2 linked regions of the Martelella endophytica genome follow. The protein of the gene in region 2 interacts with the protein of the main gene of each other region in a pairwise test. Links are inferred from orthologs where the notes say so. Each region holds a gene or a part of one and is shown on either strand. Other genes may lie near its edges.

The links. The genes of interacting proteins can lie anywhere in the genome.
Region 1: the proteins of cysE (region 2) and cysK interact in binary tests that used the Escherichia coli proteins (3 or more experiments, as listed by UniProt). The link is inferred for Martelella endophytica from one-to-one orthologs.

What each region holds. Positions count from the first base shown.
Region 1 is NZ_CP010803.1:1,948,445-1,953,751, forward strand. The notes cover bases 2,374-5,307. They hold cysK (cysteine synthase A), read left to right. Parts: upstream 2,374-3,323; coding sequence 3,324-4,292; downstream 4,293-5,307. Other genes in these bases: TM49_RS08800 (MgtC/SapB family protein), read left to right, coding at 2,374-3,174; TM49_RS08810 (C4-dicarboxylate TRAP transporter substrate-binding protein), read left to right, coding at 4,516-5,307. Outside these bases: TM49_RS08790 (peptide chain release factor 3), read right to left, coding at 1-1,022; dut (dUTP diphosphatase), read left to right, coding at 1,322-1,813; more of TM49_RS08800, read left to right, coding at 1,912-2,373.
Region 2 is NZ_CP010803.1:2,899,088-2,906,734, reverse strand. What follows is about bases 2,463-5,361. They hold cysE (serine O-acetyltransferase), read right to left. Parts: upstream 4,377-5,361; coding sequence 3,549-4,376; downstream 2,463-3,548. Other genes in these bases: TM49_RS13160 (alpha/beta fold hydrolase), read right to left, coding at 4,465-5,244; TM49_RS13170 (DUF3126 family protein), read right to left, coding at 3,269-3,478; TM49_RS13175 (sulfite exporter TauE/SafE family protein), read right to left, coding at 2,463-2,926. In the rest of the region: cobT (nicotinate-nucleotide--dimethylbenzimidazole phosphoribosyltransferase), read right to left, coding at 1-490; cobS (adenosylcobinamide-GDP ribazoletransferase), read left to right, coding at 592-1,362; TM49_RS13180 (retropepsin-like aspartic protease family protein), read left to right, coding at 1,407-2,108; more of TM49_RS13175, read right to left, coding at 2,105-2,462; TM49_RS13155 (zinc-finger domain-containing protein), read left to right, coding at 5,368-5,613; TM49_RS13150 (FAD-dependent monooxygenase), read left to right, coding at 5,669-6,838; TM49_RS23800 (SH3 domain-containing protein), read left to right, coding at 6,993-7,647.

The DNA of each region.
Region 1 (5,307 bases), 950 kb from region 2 along the record:
AAGAAGAACTGCGGTGCGGTGAGGCCCATCTGCTTGCCGGTCCGGGCAAGCCTCGCTTTCATGCCGCGCGTCAGCGTGCCGGAGCACACGCGCACGAAGGCGATGCGGTCGCGGTGGTTCGGGTCCATGTTGGCCTGGATCTTGAACACGAAGGCGCTCATCTTCGGGTCGGTCGCTTCCACGGTGCGGACATCGGCCACCTGCGCGCGCGGCGCAGGCGCGAAGTCGGAGAGCGCATGGATGAGATCGCGCACGCCGTTGTTCCTCAACGCCGAGCCGAAATAGACCGGCGTCATGTGGCCTTCCAGAAACGCCTGCCGGTCGAAGACCGGATAGCCATCGATGGCGAGTTCGGCCATCTCGGCCCATTCCTGGCGCTCGTGCTCGGGAAGCTTTTCCGACACGACTTCCGGTCCGTTTACCTTTGTCAGGCCCACCTCGCTGTCGCCATAGCGCACGGCGCTTTCCTTCAGGTGATAGGTGCCGGCAAAGCTCTTGCCCTGCCCGATCGGCCAGGTCATCGGCACGGTGTCGAGCGCCAGCTTTTCCTGCACTTCCTCGAGGATTTCGAACGTGTCGCGGGCCTCGCGGTCCATCTTGTTGACGAAGGTGATGATCGGGATGTCGCGCAGCCGGCAGACCTCGAACAGCTTCAGCGTCCGGGGCTCGATACCCTTGGCCGCGTCGATCACCATGATGGCGGCGTCGACGGCCGTCAGCGTGCGGTAGGTGTCGTCGGCAAAGTCTTCGTGGCCGGGGGTGTCGAGCAGGTTGAAGACGGTGTTGTCATATTCGAAGGTCATCACCGAGGTGACCACCGAAATGCCGCGTTCGCGCTCGATCTTCATCCAGTCCGACCGGGTCTGGATACGGTCCTTCTTCGCCTTCACCTCGCCGGCAAGCTGGATCGCGCCGCCGAACAGCAGCAGCTTTTCGGTGAGCGTGGTCTTCCCGGCGTCGGGATGCGAGATGATCGCGAAGGTTCGGCGGCGTGCGACCGCCTCGGCAAGCGTTTCGGGCATCAGCTGAATATCCTGTTGATGGCGGCCTATGTAGCGATTTGGGCCGCAAGATGCAATTGACCTGTCGCACGCCGATGGCAAAGGATGCGGGCGAGAGAAACGCCGCGCGCGAGAGGCAACATCACAACGGATTTGGAATGCGGCCTCTCCATTCTCTCTGGCGTCATCCTCGGGCTTGACCCGAGGATCCATGCACATCTCCCTGCGACGGGCGTGAGCGTGTCGCGGCTCAGCCTTTGATGCAGGCCGCAGGCTCCGCTCGCGACAAAGGTGGCTAGATGCTCGGGTCAAGCCCGAGCATGACGGGGGAGAGGAGGGACGGCCAAGAACACGATGACACGGAAACGAAAATGACACTGAAGCTGAAACGCCTGGAAAACGCAGAAGGCATCGAACCGCCGGCCTACGAGACATCCGGTTCTGCCGGCATGGACATCCGTGCCGCCATCGATGCGCCGCTGACGCTTGAGCCCGGCAAGCGGGTGCTGGTGCCCACCGGCTTCATTTTCGAGATTCCGGAAGGCTTTGAAGCTCAGATCCGCCCGCGCTCCGGCCTTGCCTTCAAGCACGGCATCACCTGCCTCAATACCCCCGGCACCATCGACAGCGATTATCGCGGCGAGGTGAAGGTGCTGCTCGTCAATCTCGGCGAGGAAGCCTTCGTGATCGAGCGCGGCATGCGCATCGCCCAGGTGATCATCGCCCCGGTCACCCAGATGCCCGTCACCGTTGTCGACGCGCTCACCGATACCGTCCGCGGCGCCGGCGGTTTCGGCTCGACGGGGGTCTAGCGCTCCTTCGGCCGTTCCCGCCTCTGAAAATCGCTGTATTTCCGCTGCCGGGCTGCTGGTATAATTTCCGCAACGCGGGTTACAGCGGAGGCTTGCGGATGGAGATGTTGGAGGCGTTTCAGCGGATCGGGCTGGCGCTCGCGATCGGTCTTCTCGCCGGCATCGAGCGCGGCTGGCAGGAGCGCGACATGGCCGACGGGCAGCGTGTCGCGGGGATCCGCACCTTTGCCCTGGTCGGGCTTCTGGGCGGGCTTGCCGGCTATCTCGGGCTGATCGTCGGCGCAGCCGTGCCGGCGACGCTTGCGGCCGGGCTGGTGGCCGCCTTTATCGTGTTCGACTACAAGGCTGCCGCGCCCCACAACGATTTCAGCGTCACCAGCGTGATTGCGGCGCTGGTCATTTTCGCGCTCGGCATCGTCTCGGTGACCGGCGACATGCGGCTTGCGGCCGCCGGCGGCGTGGTCACCACCGTTCTGCTCGCCGCCCGCCATTCCCTCCACGGATTCCTGAAGACGATGACCTGGGTGGAGCTGCGCTCCGCGCTGGTGCTGCTGACGATGAGTTTCGTGGCCTTGCCGCTCCTGCCGGACCGGGCGATCGATCCCTGGGGCGGCTTCAATCCGTTTGCCGTCTGGCTGATGACGGTGATGATCGCCGCACTTTCCTATGCCGGCTACGCCGCGATGCGGATTGCCGGACCGGATCGCGGCATTCTGTTTGCCGGCGCCACCGGCGGCGTCGTTTCGTCAACGGCGACGACCCTGTCCTTCGCCCGCATCTCGGTGAGCGAACCGGCGCTCGCGCGAAAGCTCGCGGGCGCTGCCTCGATTGCCGGCGGGCTGTCGCTGGTCCGCTGTTTCGTGATCGCGTCGGCTGTCGCTCCGGTGCTCGCAAAGCCGCTCGCCTTTGCGCTGGCGCCGGGGCTTTTCGCCTTTGTCGTTGCCAGCCTCCTGCTCAGCGGCAGCAGGGGCCACCCGAAGGCCGACCTTCATCTCTCCAATCCGTTCGAGCTCTGGTCGGTGCTGCGCTTCGGCGCCCTGCTCGGGGTCATCGGGTTTGTCGCCAGGATACTGGTCAATGTCCTTGGCCCCTCCAGCATCGTGTTCATCGCGCTCGTCTCCGGCATCCCCGATCTCGATGCCATCACGCTGTCGACCGCGCATCTGGCCGGAAACGCGGTGCCTGTCGATACCGCCGCCATCGCGGTGCTGACGGCGACGGTGTCCAATCTCGTCACCAAGGTCGCGCTCGCCTATGGCAGTGGCACGCGGGACTACAGTCGGTTGCTGGCGCTGGTAACCCTCGGTGTTGTCCTCGTCGGCGGCGCTGGGTTTTGGGCGTTCCTGGTCTTGTTGCGGTGAGGGTAGGCGGAGGGGCGGAATAAAATTCCGGAAACAGGCTTCCGATTGGAAGTGTGTTTCAGAAGTCAGCGACGCATTGCCCGTTCGTGCCTCGCATTCCGGCGCTGCCGGCCCTACCTAAGAACTATCCAATTCAGGGAGCATCCACCATGGAACAGAACGGCAAACCCGGACGCGGGAAGGTATATTCCTCCATTCTCGAAACGATCGGCGACACGCCGCTCGTTCGCCTCGACAAGCTGGCGAAGGAACATGGCGTCAAGGCCAACCTTCTCGCCAAGCTCGAATTCTTCAATCCCATCGCCTCGGTGAAGGACCGTATCGGCTTCGCCATGATCGAGGCCCTGGAAAAGGCCGGCAAGATCACGCCCGGAAAGTCCGTGCTGGTCGAGCCGACCTCCGGCAATACCGGCATCGCGCTTGCGTTTGCCGCTGCGGCCAAGGGCTACAAGCTGATCCTCACCATGCCGGAATCGATGTCGATCGAGCGCCGCAAGATGCTGGCGCTGCTCGGTGCCGAGCTGGTGCTGACCGAGCCGCCGAAGGGCATGAAGGGCGCTGTCGCCAAGGCCGAGGAAATCGCCGCCGAAACCCAGAATGCCGTCATCCCGCAGCAGTTTGAGAACCCGGCCAATCCGGAAATCCACCGCAAGACCACGGCCGAAGAAATCTGGAACGACACGGATGGCGCCGTCGATATCTTCGTTTCCGGCATCGGAACGGGCGGCACGATCACCGGCGTCGGCCAGGTGCTGAAGGCGAAGAAGCCGGATGTGAAGGTGATCGCCGTCGAGCCGGCGGCCTCACCGGTGCTTTCCGGCGGCTCGCCCGCTCCGCACAAGATCCAGGGGATCGGCGCCGGCTTCGTGCCGGGCGTGCTCGATACCTCAGTCTATGACGAGGTCGTGCAGGTCGAAAACGACGATGCCTTCGCGCTTGCCCGCGAAGTTGCCCGCCTTGAAGGCGTGCCGGTCGGTATCTCTTCCGGCGCTGCACTGAAGGCGGCAATCGAGGTTGGTTCCCGGCCCGAGAACGAAGGCAAGAACATCGTCATCATCATCCCGTCCTTCGCCGAACGCTATCTGTCGACGGCGCTGTTCGAAGGGCTTGGGCAGTAAGAACCTGTAGCGCCGGGGCCAACCGGCGCGACCGTTATCAAGGCTCTTTTGAGGCCGGAGATGTGGCAGAGGCCACGTCTCCGGCCTTTTTGTTGCGCCGTGGCAAATTTGTCGCGGTGCCGCAATCACTGTTGACAAATTTCAAATTTATATGTGAAATAAGTAATCATATATAAGCGTCCTTATCGGAGGAGGGCGCTGATATCTCAGGAGGAAGACAATCATGAAATTTGCAAGTGCCGCTCTTTTTGCGGCCGGTATTCTGTTCGCCGGTACCGCCATGGCGGCCGACTACACCATTCGCCTCGCCAGCTCGCTGTCGCCGGGCGAGCCGACAATCGAAGCCGCCCAGTTCTTTGCCGACGAAGTCGCCAAGAGGACGGATGGACGTGTTGAAATCCAGGTGTTCCCGGCACAGCAGCTCGGCAGCGAGAAGGACGTCAACCAGATGATGCGCCAGGGCGCGCCGATCATCTCGGTGACGTCGTCCGGCTATCTCTCCGACTTCGTGCCCGATTTCGGTGTGGTCGAAGGGCCTTACCTACTCGACAATCCGGCGCAGTTCGAAAAGATCGCCAATTCCGACTGGTTTGCTGCGATCAAGGATCAGTTCGGCGAGAAGGGCATTACCTTCCTCGTCGATGACGCGCTCTTCGGCGCTCGCAACATTCTGGCTGACAAGCCGGTGCGCACGCCCGCCGACGTCGATGGCATGACGATCCGCATTCCGCCGAACACGGTCTTCGTAAAGACCTTCGAGGCCATGGGCACACGGCCCGCGACCGTAGAATGGTCGGAAGTCTACAGCGCCCTCCAGCAGAACGTCGTTGAAGGGGCAGAAGCGCCGCTTGGCTCGCTCTGGGGTTCCAAGCTGTACGAAACCCGCGACACTATCTCCCTGACCCAGCATTTCACCGCCTTCACCTTCTGGGTGATCAATTCCGACTATTTCAACAGTCTGCCGGATGACATCCAGCAGGTGATGATGGAGGTCGGCAAGGAGACGGGCAAACTC
Region 2 (7,647 bases):
CCATCTCGCCAAGGCAGAGCAGGTCGACGCCGCCGGCCACGGCTTCCATTCCATAGGCCATCGTCGCAGCGCAATCGCGCTCCGACAGTGCCGGTTCGACGGTGATGTCGCCCGTCGGATAGTCGAGGGCGAGATCGAAGATCTTCAGGCTGAGGTCGACCGTCGCGCAGATCTGGTTGATGGCGGCGCCACCCTTGGCGAAGTTGTCGACCATCTGCTTCGTCACTGTTGCCGGATAGGGCGAGACGCCCTTCGCCGCGATACCGTGATTGCCGGCGAAGACGGCGACCATCGGGCGGTGAACGGCGGGCGTGCGCCCGCTCCATGCCGCAAGCCACATCGCAATTTCCTCAAGCCTGCCAAGTGCGCCTTCCGGCTTGGTGAGCTGGCTGTTGCGCTTGCGGGCGGCGGCGAGCGCCGGCGTATCGGCGCCGGGCAGGCCTTCCAGCAAGGCACGGAAATCGTCAAAGGGATTCGCGGTCATCGTCATTCCTTCCTCGCGCAGGGAGCGCGGCGAACATGTTTGCCCCGCTTCTTAAAGTGCAATAAGCCTCTCAACAACTGCCGCCTTCGACAACGGGACCGAAGCCGATGAAAATTCCGCCGCCGATCGGCCAGTTTGCCGAGGCGCTCGCCTTTCTGACACGCTATCCCCTGCCCGGCTTGCTGTTCAGCGCTGAGCCCGCAGGCGCCCGGGCGGCCTGGGCCTTTCCGCTGGCCGGCGGAATTGCGGCCGCCGTACCGGCGCTGATTCTGGCAGGGCTGATGATGGCAGGTGCGACGCCCCTGCTCGCCGTCCCGGTCGCACTCGCGGTCTATGTGCTCATCACCGGCGGTCTGCATCAGGACGGGCTCGCCGACGCCGCCGACGGCCTCTTCGGCGCGCGTACGAAGGAGCGTGCGCTGGAGATCATGAAAGACAGCCGGATCGGCAGTCACGGGGCGCTGGCGCTGATCTTCGTGACCGCCATCAAGGCCGTGAGCCTTGCCGATATCGCGGCCACGGGCGGAGCGCCGCTGATGTTCGTGGCCGCCGCCGCCGCTGGCCGCGCCGTCATGGTAGCCCACTGGCACCTGCTGCCACCCGCCCGTCCTGACGGTGCGGCGGCAAGCCTCGGCCGGCCGGGCATCCGCCCCATGGCCGTTGCCATCCTCACCGCGCTCGTGATTGTCGCCGGCCTTGCTGGCGCTGCAGGCCTCATCGGGCCGGCCCTTGGCGCCAGCCTCTGCGCTGCCGCCATCGCCGCCGCATTCACCTGGTTTGCCCGCCGCAAGATCGAGGGCCACACTGGAGATACGCTGGGCGCAACGGCGGAGCTTGGCGAGACGGCATTTCTCGCGGCCCTTGCGATTTTGATCTGAGGCCCGATATTGCGTTGATATCGCGAACGAAAGGGAGTGTCGGCTTGCGTCTGTTCTGGATACTGATCGCCATCGTCTCCGTCGGCATGATCCTGCTGATGGTGACAGGCGGAAGCGGGCGCACGCTCGGCGTCGACAGCGATGATTTCGCAAGCGCCGTCTGGCTGGTGCCTCTCCTGCTCCTTTTCTCCGCAGGTTTCCTGCACAGCCGCCGCAACCTCGGCTTCGTCTTCCAGACATTGCTGATCTGGGCGGCGATCCTGCTTGTGGTCTCGGCCGTCTATATCTTCCGCTACGATTTCCAGGCGATCGGCAGCCGGCTGTTTGGCGGGCTCATACCCGGCATGGCGATGACCACAACCACGGCAGACGGTCAAAGCCAGGTGATCCTGCATAAACGACGCGACGGCCACTTCGCCGCGGACGCGCGGATCGACGGCGATACGGTTCACATGCTGGTCGATACCGGCGCAAGCCGCGTGACGCTGACGGAGCGGGATGCGAAGCGGGCCGGTGTCGCCACCAATGCGCTCAGCTACACGATCATGGTGCAGACGGCGAACGGCACAGCGATGGCCGCACCGGTGACCCTCGACGAGGTCTCCGTCGGCGGCATAAGTCGGCGAAACGTTCCTGCCATGGTCGTTTCGCAAGGACGTCTGGACGAAAGCCTGCTCGGCATGAGCTTTCTTTCGACCCTCACATCGGTCGACATGCGCGCCGACGAATTGCGGCTGACGGACTAGAAGAACGAGTAGAAGAACCGGGCCGAGATGATCAGCAGGAAGATGCCGAAGCCGAAGCTCAACTGACGCTTGGTCAACGCATGCGCCGCCCTGACGCCAAGCGGGGCGATGGCAAAGGTGATCGGGATGATCAGCGCCACGGCCACCCAGTTGACATAGCCCGTCGAAAGCGCCGGAAGCCCCGGCTTTGCCCAGCCACCGACAATATTGCCGATGAAGCTCGGCAGCGAGATCAGCACGCCGACCCCGGCAGACGTCGCCACCGCCTGGTGGATCGGCCGATTGAACAGCGTCATGAAGGTGTTGTTGAGCGTCCCGCCGCCAATGCCGATGAGTCCCGACAGCAGGCCGATGAACCAGCCGTAACCGAAGAGAGCCGGGTTCTCCGGCAGATCGTCACCGAGGCGCCATTCGGCCGATTTCGGGTAGAGCATCTTCAGCCCGATCAGCAGCGTCAGCACCGCAAAGACGCCGCGCAGCAAGGCGCCCGGCGCATAGGCGATCACGAGGGTCGAGGCGACCGCGCCGAAGGGCACGGCGATGATCCACTTCCTGAGCAGCGTCATGTCCACGGCACCACGCTTGTAGTGCGACTGGAAGGAGCGCAGCGAAGTCGGAATGATGATGGCAAGCGAGGTCCCGACACAGAGCTTCATGCGGATGTCGTCGGCAACGCCGGCCATGGCGAAGGCCTGGTAGAACACCGGAACCAGCACGGCACCGCCCCCGATGCCGAACAGGCCGGCAAGAAAGCCGGCGATCGCACCGGCAATGGCAAGCAGCGCGACGAGTTCGACGATCTCATGGATTGGCGGCATCTTTTCCTCGCAAATGGAGCCGGCGCGCATATCAGGAAAAACTGAAATGGCACGACATCGACCTTCGAAATGTCATCAAAGCGTGATGTTCTTACACTATTCGAAAGCGCGGGCAAATGGCGGTGGAGACCCTGTGCTTGACCGCCGGACAGCATGATTTCCGATCGTATTTCGTATTGCGCCCGCACTTTTCAGGAAACGTATTTTCGCTCTGATTTTTATGACCTGTATCTGTTTCGCCTAGCTCGACCGACCCCTCGCGGGTCGGTTTTTTTATCGCCCAACGAAAAAACCGGCCGCGAAATGCGACCGGTTCTTCGTATTCGGCAGATGTACGCCTCATCAGGCGTCGAGATCGACGTCGAGGATCGCCATCGAGAAGTTGAACGAACGATCGCCGTCCTCGTCGTCGAGATAGACGACGCCGACGAACTCGTCATTGCGATAGACTTCGCAGGAATCGTCCTTGCGCGGACGGGCGCGGACGGCGAAGGACGGGCCGAACATGCGCTTGAAATAGGCGTCGAGTTTCTTGATTTCTTCTGGCTTCAAGGGATGAACTCCGTCTTGTCTTCTTGGGGTCGGGCGCTTGTGACACGCGCATTGCGAGAATGCAAATGCGTCAGTCGTCCGAAATGATGAGTTGGTCCATCGCGCGCGCCGGATCGGAACAACCGGCCGTGCCGATGACTTTGGCCGGCACGCCGGCGACGGTGGAATTGGCGGGCACCGGCTTCAGCACCACCGAACCGGCCGCGACACGCGAGCAATTGCCGACGCGGATATTGCCGAGCACCTTGGCGCCCGCGCCGATGAGCACGCTGTCGCCGATCTTCGGATGCCGGTCGCCGGTCTCCTTGCCCGTGCCGCCAAGGGTCACGCCCTGGAGGATCGAAACGTCGTCGCCGATGGTCGCGGTCATGCCGACAACCACGCCCGTGGCATGGTCGAGGAAAATGCCCTTGCCCATCTTGGCCGCCGGGTTGATGTCGGTCTGGAACACGCTGGAAGACCGGCTCTGCAGATAGAGCGCGAAATCGCGGCGGCCCTTGTTCCACAGCCAGTGTGCCAGCCGGTGGGTCTGGATCGCGTGGAAGCCCTTGAAATAGAGCACCGGCTCCATGAACCGGCTGCAGGCCGGGTCGCGGTCGTAGACCGCCTGGATGTCGACCCGCAGGATATCGCCCCATTCCGGCCAGTCGCGACGCATCTCGTCGAAGGTCTGGCGCAACAGGATCGCCTGCACGTCGGCATGGTCGAGCCGCTCGCAGATGCGATAGACGACGCAATCCTCCAGCGAGGCATGATTGAGAATGGTGGAATAGAGGAAGGCGGCGAGGATCGGATCCTTCGCCAGCGCTTCCTCGGCTTCGGCCCTGAGGCTCGCCCAGATCGGGTCGACCGATTTCAGACCGGCGTCATGACTGCTCTTGTCGGGATGTGCGGCCATTGCGGCCTCCTGTCTTCAAAGCGCCTGTTCGGGCGAATATAGAACAGCGCGGCGCGAATACAAATGCGGCAGGCTTCAGTTTTTCGTGTCAGTCATCATCGTGGCGGGCGAAAAACTCCAGCACCGCCGACTTGAACACCTTGTCGCCGACGGCCAGCATATGATCCCGGTTCGGAATATCGAGCGCGATGGCGTTCTGCATCTGGGCGGCGAGCGTCTGCGGCGAGCCGGCGAGATCATCCTTGGTGCCGACAGCAATCAGCGTCGGTGCGGCGATACGGCCGATCTCGGCGCGCGGAATGTTCTGTCGCGATGTCTCGATGCAGGCGGCAAGCGCGATGCGGTCGCTCTTCGTCTGTTCGGCAAAGGCGCGGAACATCCGCCCCTTCTCGTCGGTCACGTCGTCGAGCGAGGGCGCACGCAGCGCTTCCGCGATCGGATCCCAGTCGCCGACACCATCGCAGATACCGATACCAAGCCCGCCGAAGACCAGCGTGCGCACCTTCTCCGGATGGGCAAGCGCCAGATTGGCGGACACCCGCGCACCCATCGAATAGCCCATCACATGGGCACGCTCGATGCCGAGATGATCAAGCAGGGCGGCGGCATCGCCCGCCATGAGTTCCGGATAATAGTATTCGCCGTCATGCGGCTTGTCGCTCTGGCCGTGGCCGCGATTGTCGAGCGCGATCACCCGGTAGCCCGCCTCCCCAAGCGTCTTCAGCCAGCCCGGATGCACCCAGTTGACGCTCGCCGTCGACGCGAAGCCGTGAATCAGCAGCACGGGCGTGCCCTCGCCCTCGTCGAAATAGGCGAGGTCGAGCCCGTCATGGGTGAAGCTTGAGAAAGACGGAAGGTTCAGGTTCATCGGCTGTTCCTTGCCGGAGCGTTTCGGTTACCAAAACCGCCTCCGGATGGCATCGGGGTACTACACATTTGCGCCGAACAGTTATAGTGTCCGGCCGAAAAGGACAAGGAACCGGAGACAAATATGGCTGGCCACGGCATCCCCCACTTCAAGAACGACGAAGGCCACCCGGCCATCGAGGTCGGCGTGAAGGAATTCATGTGCGTAGGCGCCTCCGCGCCCTTCGACCATCCGCATATCTTCATCGACATGGGCGACGACAACGAGGCCGTCTGCTCCTACTGTTCGACGCTTTATCGCTATTCGCCCACGCTCAGCGGCGACGACACCAACCCGCCCGGATGTGCCTATCACATCGCGGCGGCCTGACATGTCGGAACCCGGCGCCTGAGGGGTTCAGCGTCGGCGGTTCCGGGAGGACGAGATGACGATTGCCCACGCAGCCATTGTCGGCGCCGGCATTGCAGGCCTGACGGCTGCATTGGCTCTGGCCCGGCACGGCATTTCCAGCGACATTTTCGAGCAGGCCGACGACCTTGTCGAGGTCGGCGCCGGATTGCAGGTTTCGCCGAACGCCTCGCGTTGCCTGAACCGCGTCGGCGTTCTTGCCCGCATCGAGAACCAGTGGCGCGAGCCCGCCCGTGTCGCGCTCGCCTCCGGCAGCACGCTGCGGCAGGTCGCCTATGTCCCGGTCGGCGAAGCCCGCCAGCGCTGGAAGGCACCCTATGGCACGCTGCACCGCGCGACGCTGCAGGCGGCGCTCAAAAAGGCTGTTGAAGAGGAGCCGCTGGCGACCCTCCACCTCGATTGCCGCATCGACAAGGCGACGCTTCAGGCATTGCAGCCGCGCATGACCCGGACCGCCGAGATCCTCATCTGCGCCGACGGGGTCTGGTCGCATTCCCGGCGGCAGATACCGGGTGCGGGCGAAGCGCGGTTTTCCGGCAATATCGCCTGGCGCTTCGTGATCTCGTCCGAGGATGCCCCGAGCGTACTCGACCGGCAATCGGTCACCGCCTTCATGGGGCCAAGCGCCCATCTCGTCGCCTATCCCCTGCGTGATGTCGGCGGCTTCAACCTGGTCGCCATCGCCGCGGGCGCCAGCGCCGGCGAGGCCTGGCACACCGAGGTCGACAACAGCTGGAAATCGGCGCTCGACCGCCATTTCCGGGGCTGGGACCCGTCGCTCAAGCGCCTCTTTTCGATGGATCGCCCCACCTTCTGGCCGCTTTACGAGGTCGGCCAGGGACGCTGGCATAACGGCACCGATACAATCGCCATCGGCGATGCCGTTCATGCCATGATGCCGTTTTCCGCGCAGGGCGCCTCCATGGCGATCGAGGACGCCTTCGAGCTTGCCGCCTTCCTCTCGGAGAAGCCGGTGGACGAGGCTTTCGATGCGTTCGTCGCGCATCGCCTGCCGCGACTGGAGCGGTTGCAGAAGCGCACCGCGCTCAATCGCTTCGCCTATCATGCCAGCGGCCCGTTCAGGCTCGGCCGCGACTTCCTTCTCGGCATCAAGTCGCCGGCAAGCCTCGCCCGCGATCTCGACTGGCTCTACGGTTACGAAGCCTACGGGCTCGATCGGCTCTGACCAGTCCTGCACGCTAGCTGCGCCGCCAAAATAAAACCTTGGGGCACAGCATTGGGCGGATGGCCGCTACTTCTTTCTGCCACGATTCTTTGCGTTAGTTCGGAGCATCCTATTACGGACCATTGAACGGAAAGTCATGCGACTGAGCGGAGTCTTGAAATCAACGGGCATAGCGATTGCAGCCATGCTCTTCGCCTTTCAGGCCGAGGCGGCCCCCGTTGCTGCCTATGCCACCACCAATGTCAATCTGAGAGCCGGCCCCTCGACATCCTATCCGGCAATCACGGTGGTGCCCGCAGGCGCCGGCATCACCAACAACGGCTGTCTGGCCGACTACAGCTGGTGCGATGTTTCCTTTGCGAACTATCGCGGCTGGCTCGCCGCCCGTTACATGCAGGTCGCCTACCAGGGCAGCCGGCAGGTGCTGACGCCAGGCATCGCCTTCGCGACGGGTATCGCGGTCACGGCCTTCTCGGAGGCCTACTGGAACAACTATTACCGCGGCTATCCCTGGTACAATCAGTGGCGCCGCTATCCGCCGCCGCCGCCGCCGCGCCCCTATGCGCCGCCACCCGGCTGGCATCCGCCCGGTTCCTGGGGCGGCCCTCCGCCCGGCTGGCGCCCCCCGCCCGGTTATCGCCCATCATGGGGTCCGCCGCCGCCTTACCATGGCGGCCCACCGCCCGGCCCACCTCCAGGACACGGTGGTCCCCCACCCGGTCACGGTGGCCCGCCTCCAGGGCATGGTGGCCCTCCGCCTGGCGGTCCGCCTCCGGGTCACGGCGGTCCTCCGCCAGGGCATGGCGGCC